Regions from separate parts of the Gluconobacter sp. OJA genome, predicted to be linked through region 2. Evidence: riboswitches for the same ligand, from Rfam matches in the RefSeq annotation. Region 2 holds a riboswitch; the other holds the start of a gene.
The links. A riboswitch is a leader RNA that binds a small molecule or an ion and turns the genes downstream of it on or off. The one in region 2 is predicted to bind fluoride.

Region 1: another riboswitch for fluoride. It lies ahead of ABDK75_RS03510 (voltage-gated chloride channel family protein); the one in region 2 lies ahead of crcB (fluoride efflux transporter CrcB).

What each region holds. Positions count from the first base shown of each region.
Region 1 covers NZ_JBDIWI010000001.1:757,710-761,123, forward strand. The annotation lists gene ABDK75_RS03505 (TonB-dependent receptor) at 1-1,710, shown strand, start outside; fluoride riboswitch at 1,817-1,898, shown strand; gene ABDK75_RS03510 (voltage-gated chloride channel family protein) at 1,935-3,251, shown strand; gene ABDK75_RS03515 (hypothetical protein) at 3,254-3,414, opposite strand, start outside.
Region 2 covers NZ_JBDIWI010000003.1:112,152-115,565, forward strand. The annotation lists gene ABDK75_RS14570 (hypothetical protein) at 1-387, opposite strand, end outside; gene ABDK75_RS14575 (EamA family transporter) at 593-1,036, opposite strand; gene crcB (fluoride efflux transporter CrcB) at 1,050-1,484, opposite strand; fluoride riboswitch at 1,565-1,630, opposite strand; fluoride riboswitch at 1,808-1,868, shown strand; gene ABDK75_RS14585 (universal stress protein) at 1,941-2,750, shown strand; gene ABDK75_RS14590 (hypothetical protein) at 2,811-3,326, opposite strand.

The DNA of each region.
Region 1 (3,414 bases), on a different contig from region 2:
GGCATCCGCACGTTTGCGTCCTTCTCCCATACACATGCCCGGAACTGGAATGGGCCAGGAACGAACGAGCGTCGTCATCTCGATTTCGGTGCCGCGAAGGACTTTGAGGATGGCTCTTCCGTCAACCTCTTTGTCTCATGGAACCACCAGTTCACGATGGAGCCGCTCAAGCCGACGGCAAAGCAGTTCTATGACAAGAAAGACGGGATCGGGACGTATAATTACTCGTCCAGCTATGATCCGTCGAACCCGTCAAAATACGGGATGCTGAATGGCAATATGTGGGATCAGGTCTTCGTAACGCTGCCTGTCCACATTCATCTGCCGGCGAAATTCTCTTTCGATTTCAAGCCATATTACGTTTACAACGGTGGCTATACCTATAACGGAAGCCTCTTTAGCGGAGCGGGCCGTAACGCGACCATTGGCCAGGGTGGAACGCCCATTTCCGGCAGTGTGCCCTCAGCCTCTTACTACAGCGTTTATCGTCCGCACGCTGGGACGGTGGCGAAGCTGAATTATGATCCGGTCAGTTGGGATCATATGGAGTTGGGATACTGGTTCGATTATCAGGATAATCAGGTCAACAACATGTATTCCGTGTTGCAGACCAATGGCAGCCAGTACTTCCCGTACAATACCTCCAAGGGGCTGTATGTGAATGGAACCCGCTATATGCCGTACCAGGGGGATGCCGGGTGGAAGATCCATTCGCTGTTCTTCCAGAATACGGCCAAGTTCCTGCATGATCGCCTGACGCTGAATGGCGGCATCAAGGTCGCCATGATCAATCGCTGGACGGTCAATGGCGCATCGTCAACGCCCCGCACCGAGCAGAACCAGGTTGTGCCTCTGCCGCAGGTTGGCATCAGCTATCGGATTGATCAGCATAATCTGATCTATGTGAATGCCGAAGGCGACTTCCGCATGCCAGATCCGGGATCGCTGGGGCAGGTTTATGATGCACAGACGGGTGGCTATGTTGGCAATCCGTACAACCCGAAGCCGCAGTATTCGATCAAGGAAGAACTCGGCTGGCGCTTTGATAACGATTACTTTATGACGGATCTGGAGCTGTTCAACTACTCCATTACCAACCGTCTGTTGTCCACGAGCGTTTACATCAACAATCAGGCCATCAGTTCCACCATTAACGCGGGTAACCAGACCGCGCGCGGTGTTGACTTCATGATATCAGCACATCCGTGGCACCATCTCAGCCCGTATGTTTCCGTCGAATATCTGAACGCCACGATGGATTCCAATATCCTCACGACGGGCACCCTGAATGGTCAGACGGTCAGTGATCTGCTGCCGACCAAGGGCAAGACGGCCGTTCAGTCTCCGCATGTGCATGCGAGTGCGGGCCTGACGTATGATGATGGCCATTTCTTTGCGAATGGCAGCGTCAGCTACGTGTCGTCCCAGTATTCGACGTTCATGAATGACGAGAAAATCCCAGGGTATCTGACGGACAATCTGTCACTGGGTTATCGCTTCAACTCCTACGGCCGGTTCAAGGCACCGAAGTTCCAGCTGAATTTCAGCAATCTGGGCGGCGATTTCGTCCGGACTGGCGCCTACAGCCTCGTGTCCAATGCCAAGGCAGCCAAGGGTGTTTACGGCAGCACGATCAGTGCCAGCGGAACGCCGACCTATTACCTCTATCCGCGCTTTAGTGTGACGGGGAATATCTCTGTCGGGTTCTGATCTGGCGGCGATATGCATTTGAGAGAAGGACGGCTCTTCCTGGAAACAGGGAGGGCCGTTTTTTTTGTATTGCGAGGATGACAGCGCTGGCTTTGAACGCTAGCATTTCGACAACGGTAATGGATTCTGCCTGACCATACTGGTCGAACCGCTCTCCTCCCCGAGATGCTGATGATTCCTGTCAAACTCGCTTCTTTAGAAGCATGACAGGAGAATTGCGTCCGATGCCTGCTTTCCATAATTTCCCCCGCGTGGCTGTGACGACATTGCGATGGGGCTTTCTGCTTCTGCTGCTTGGCGGAAGTGTCGGATCTGTTTGTGCCCTGTTTCTCTGGTTGTTGGACCAGGCCACGGACATACGGTTTGAGGCCCCTTGGCTGATCTTTGGCCTTCCGCTGGCCGGAGTGGGCGTTGCGCTGTTGTATCAGTGGTTTGGCGGGAAATCAGCCGCCGACAATAACCTGATTATTGATGAAATTCATAAGCCGGGTGGGGGCGTCCCTTTCCGCATGGCGCCTTTGGTTTTGTTTGGAACGGTTGTCAGTCATCTTTTCGGCGCATCTGTTGGTCGGGAAGGAACGGCCGTTCAGATCGGAGGAAGCTTTGCTGCTGCAATTGGCCGCCTGTTTCGGCTGCACGTGCAGGACATGCGCCTGTTGCTCATGGCGGGGATTGCCGCAGGTTTTGGTGCCGTTTTCGGAACGCCTGTTGCAGGGGCTGTTTTCGGACTGGAAGTTCTGACGCTTGGCCGGCTTGATTATGCGGCTCTGTTGCCGGTTGCGGTGGCCTCGATTGTCGCAGACTGGACGTGTCATGCATGGGGTATCCACCATGCCGTTTATCATGTCGGCTTTCGGGGGATCGCCGCGGCAGACGGTTCGATGTTTCACGTCAACGCCGTTTTGCTGGTGAAGGTCGGTTTTGCTGCCGTGTGTTTCGGTCTCGCAAGCCGGGCGTTTGCGGACGGTGTTCATCGCCTGGCAGGCGTCTTCCAGCGCCTTTGTCCATCAGCCTGGATACGGCCTGCAATTGGTGGCGTGCTGACGTTGCTGCTGGTCTGGATACTCGGAACGCGGGACTACCTTGGCCTCGGCACTGTCTCACATGTGGAGGGCGGGGCGAGCATTCTGAACTTCTTTGGGGCTGGATATTATCCCTGGAGCTGGTTCTGGAAATTGGTCTTTACTCTTGTCGCATTGGCAACCGGCTTCAAAGGCGGCGAAGTGACGCCCCTTTTCTTTATCGGGGCGGGTTTGGGAAACGCATTGTCTCCTCTGCTGGGTGTGCCAGTTGATCTTCTGGCAGGGGTGGGGTTTGTGGCCGTGTTTGCCGGGGCAGCCAATACACCTCTCGCCTGTACATTCATGGCGGTGGAGCTCTTCGGCGCGACCGATGTGATTTATTACGCGACTGGTTGTTTCGTCGCTTATCTCGTGTCCGGCCATACCGGCATCTATCTTTCCCAAAGGATCGGGACGCCTAAACTGGCTCTTTTCTCAAAAGAGCAGGGGCAGTCGCTGCGAGATGTCTGCAATCGTTGATGCTATTTCCGGCGCGGTGGATTTTTCTTGGCGTTCAATGTCGTGCAGAGCAGGGCTGCCAGCAATATTTCTACGCTGAGCAGGCCAAGCCATGTGATGACATCAATGATGGGCGTTTGCGATCCATGGAGTTGAAGCATCAGGCTTAAACCCAGCAGTGCGA
Region 2 (3,414 bases):
GCTGACCATCCCGACCATCCATCGTTTCGGCCGCTCGTCAGGCCGAACCCTGAAGGATCGCGTCCAGGCGATTTCTATGCCGACCCTGGGCGCTTGCCTGGAACGGCCAAGCGATTTCGTCGCAACGAACTGGACGCTGTCGCGTGGTCCCTGATGGCCGCCCCCATAAGGCTCCTGGCGGATGAGCGATATGAGCATGGCCGGAACGTAGCGCCCCTGCTGGCGGAAGTTCCATTCCACTTCCGCGCCCGCCAGATTGCCATGAACACTTGACGCGTCGCCGAACTGACGCACGGGCGCAAAGCTCAGTTCGATCCGGCCGGGCAGCCCCAGCTTGATGGCCGGACCACCCCGCGCGCTGTAGCGCCCGTCGCCGGCTATACTCACGCGCTCGGCCGTTTGCAGCGCGACATGTCCTGACGGCGTGACAAAGGCGTCCTTGAGCCTGACGGGTAAATTAGCGCTCAGACCCTGGGGATCGCCCTGCGCGTGCACCGGACCCGTCAGGCACCAGGCAAACACGGCGCACAGGCACGCCCCCACAAACTCATTGGCCCTGTTGCGCAACAATGCGGCGTTATGGCCGCGGTGCCTAGCCCACGGCAACGAGAACAGCACCGAGGGCGATCAGGACAACCCCGCCCCAGCCTTTGGCGGACATATGTTCGCCCAAGACCAGGACGCCGAAAATCGCCACGAAAACGACACTCAGCTTGTCGACAGGCGCCACGCGCGCCGCATCGCCCAGCTTCAACGCGCGAAAATAGCATAGCCATGATGCTCCCGTGGCGAGACCCGACAGCACGAGGAAGAGGACCGTCCGCCCACCGATGGGGTCTAGCGCGCGCAGCTTGCCGGTGAGGGCAAGCAACGTTCCCAGCACGACGACGATGACGATCGTGCGCACGAAAGTTGCGATATCAGAATCAACCCCCTGAACGCCGAGCTTGGCGAGGATTGCCGTCATTGCCGCAAAGGCGGCTGATAACAGAGCCCATACCAACCAAGGGGGCACACCTGAGCCATTCATGATCATGATGCCCTATCGGTTAGGCGTCTTCTTCGGTTGCGGTCTGGGCGATGCGGATGGCGCCCGTGTTGAACCCGTCGGCCGTGATATGGCCCAGCGCCACGGCACCGATGCAGAGAATGACCGACGCAGCCACGTTCACGGACGCCCGCCCCCAGGCATCGTTACGGATCAGGTCGAGCGTCTGCAGGCTGAAGGATGAGAACGTCGTATAGCCGCCGCAGAGCCCGATCATCACGAAAAGACGCATGTTTTCCGACACCGGATAGCGCCCGTCCGCAAGGGTCAACGTGCCGAAGAAACCGATCACGAACGAGCCGAGCGCGTTGATGGGGAGGATCGTGCCCCATGGGATGAAGCGGCTGATCGGCATGGCCGCGACGGAAACCAGGTAACGCGCCAACGTGCCGAGAGCGCCTCCGACCATGACGATAAGACAGGTTGTAAACGACATGCCATTCCCTTTCTGCGCGAGTTCGGACGGAACCCGCTGTTTCGGGCGGCGAAATGCAGACGCACTCCCACCGCCATTGTGTCGCGGTAGGAGCCATCAGCCCTTGCGAGGGCGGTTGAAGGGGGAGCTCCATCCCCTTGTCGGGAGAGTTAACATAAAGCGGTCGCAGTGCGCTACTTCAGGGTGCCGCCGTCGGGGCATGGTTAATCCCGAGAAGAGCCGTTTCCTGTATTTGTGACCTGCCAGCCCTCCTTTTTTGTTGCTCGCCCTCACTGCCGGGCGCACATAATCCCGATGACGCGCGAACAGCAGAATTTCGTCGTCCTGGACAAGGGGATGGGGTTCCCCTGAAACCGCCGCAAGGCTGATGACTCCTCTGTGCCGCAATCGGTACGAGGAGACATGTGCGCCTCTCTTCGTCCCGAAGGTCGTTTATCTTTGGAGTGGAGATCTATCATGCACATACTGGCCATTCTCGATCGGCCTGGGCCGGCGCTCCAGACCCTTCGCACCGTCGATAGCCTCATGGTGCGTTTGCAAGATTGCAAGGTGACGATCCTGCATCCGCGGCAGGAGACCAATCCGGACTTCCAGTCTGAGGACGAAGGCATCGAGACGCAGAGCGAACACGCCGAGTTCGAAAAGCGCGAACAGAATTTGAGTGGTACCTTGCGCGACATCGCCGAGCGATGGATGACGACGCTCGCGGACACGGGCTCAGCACAATGGCTCCAGGCGATAGGCGACGTTCGCAGTATCGTCGCCGAACAAAGCCGGAAAGCCGATCTCGTGGTCGTCGGCAGACACATGCCAAGCGACCCCGACCGGACCAGAAAGACTCTCATGGCAGCACTTTTCGATGCCAACGCCGCCGTATTAATCGCTCCTGAGCAGGCGCCCCGGACGATCGGCGTTCGTCCCGTCATTCTGTGGGAGCCGTCCCGGGCGTTGGATGCCGCACTATCGGCGGCATGGAAGTTGCTGCTGACTGCCGAACACGTGACCTTCCTGATCGGAGCGCTCCCTGATGAATGTATGCCTGATCCTGCCCGGCGGTTGATGGATGCCGGCATCAGTGTCGGTATCGACCGTTTTCGGATTGATGACGGTGAAGGGATCGCGCTTCGCGATCATGCACTGCGCGCAAATGCGGATATTCTCGTTATGGGCGCCTATACGCATCCGCGTTTCTTCGAAAGGCTTTTCGGAGGCGTGACCGAGGACATTCTTGCCCACGAGATGCTGCCATTGTTGATCCATCACTGAACATCGATGCCGATGCCGCGCTTGATATCCCAAGCGACTTCACGCGCGGCATTGGACAACTCAGTTCCCCATGTAAGGGTGATTAGCTCCGGGCGTGAGCGCCGTGTAGAGCTGGTCGCGAATATTGTCGAAGCCGATCGTCAGCCACCGGGCAGAGGCGCCGTCTGTGGCAATCTGTCCCGAGGTGCGGGTAATTTCTTTCGATCCGTCACACATGGCTGCGGTGACCTGAGTCAAACCGCCTTTCGGCCCGCCTTGGGCAAATTCCGTTTCGGCGGAGCAGAGTTCGTCCTTGGCAGGCAATCGCACGGCGTTGAGATACATCACGATACGACGGCTGTCTGCCGATGCCACGCCGTCCTGTGTCGGATAAAGGGCAGCCAGCGTCGCGTCTGTCTGACCCGGAACCGTTCCGATGAACTTGACGGGCAGGCTCTTGTAGTCCCACCACAGACGCGCCCGTTCATGCGAGGGATTGTTGCTGCTGGTGATTGCCGTTCCGCATCCGCCAAGCAGAGCCAGTCCCGTCAGGACGGAGGCGAGAGGCAGAACCTTCGATTTGCCAAAAATTTTCATGGAAGCCTGTTCCCGTGATCGCATTTCGGCGCATGATTTTTCGGAGGGGCAGAGACACTCTCCGGAATGCAAATCATTGCCTTTCGAG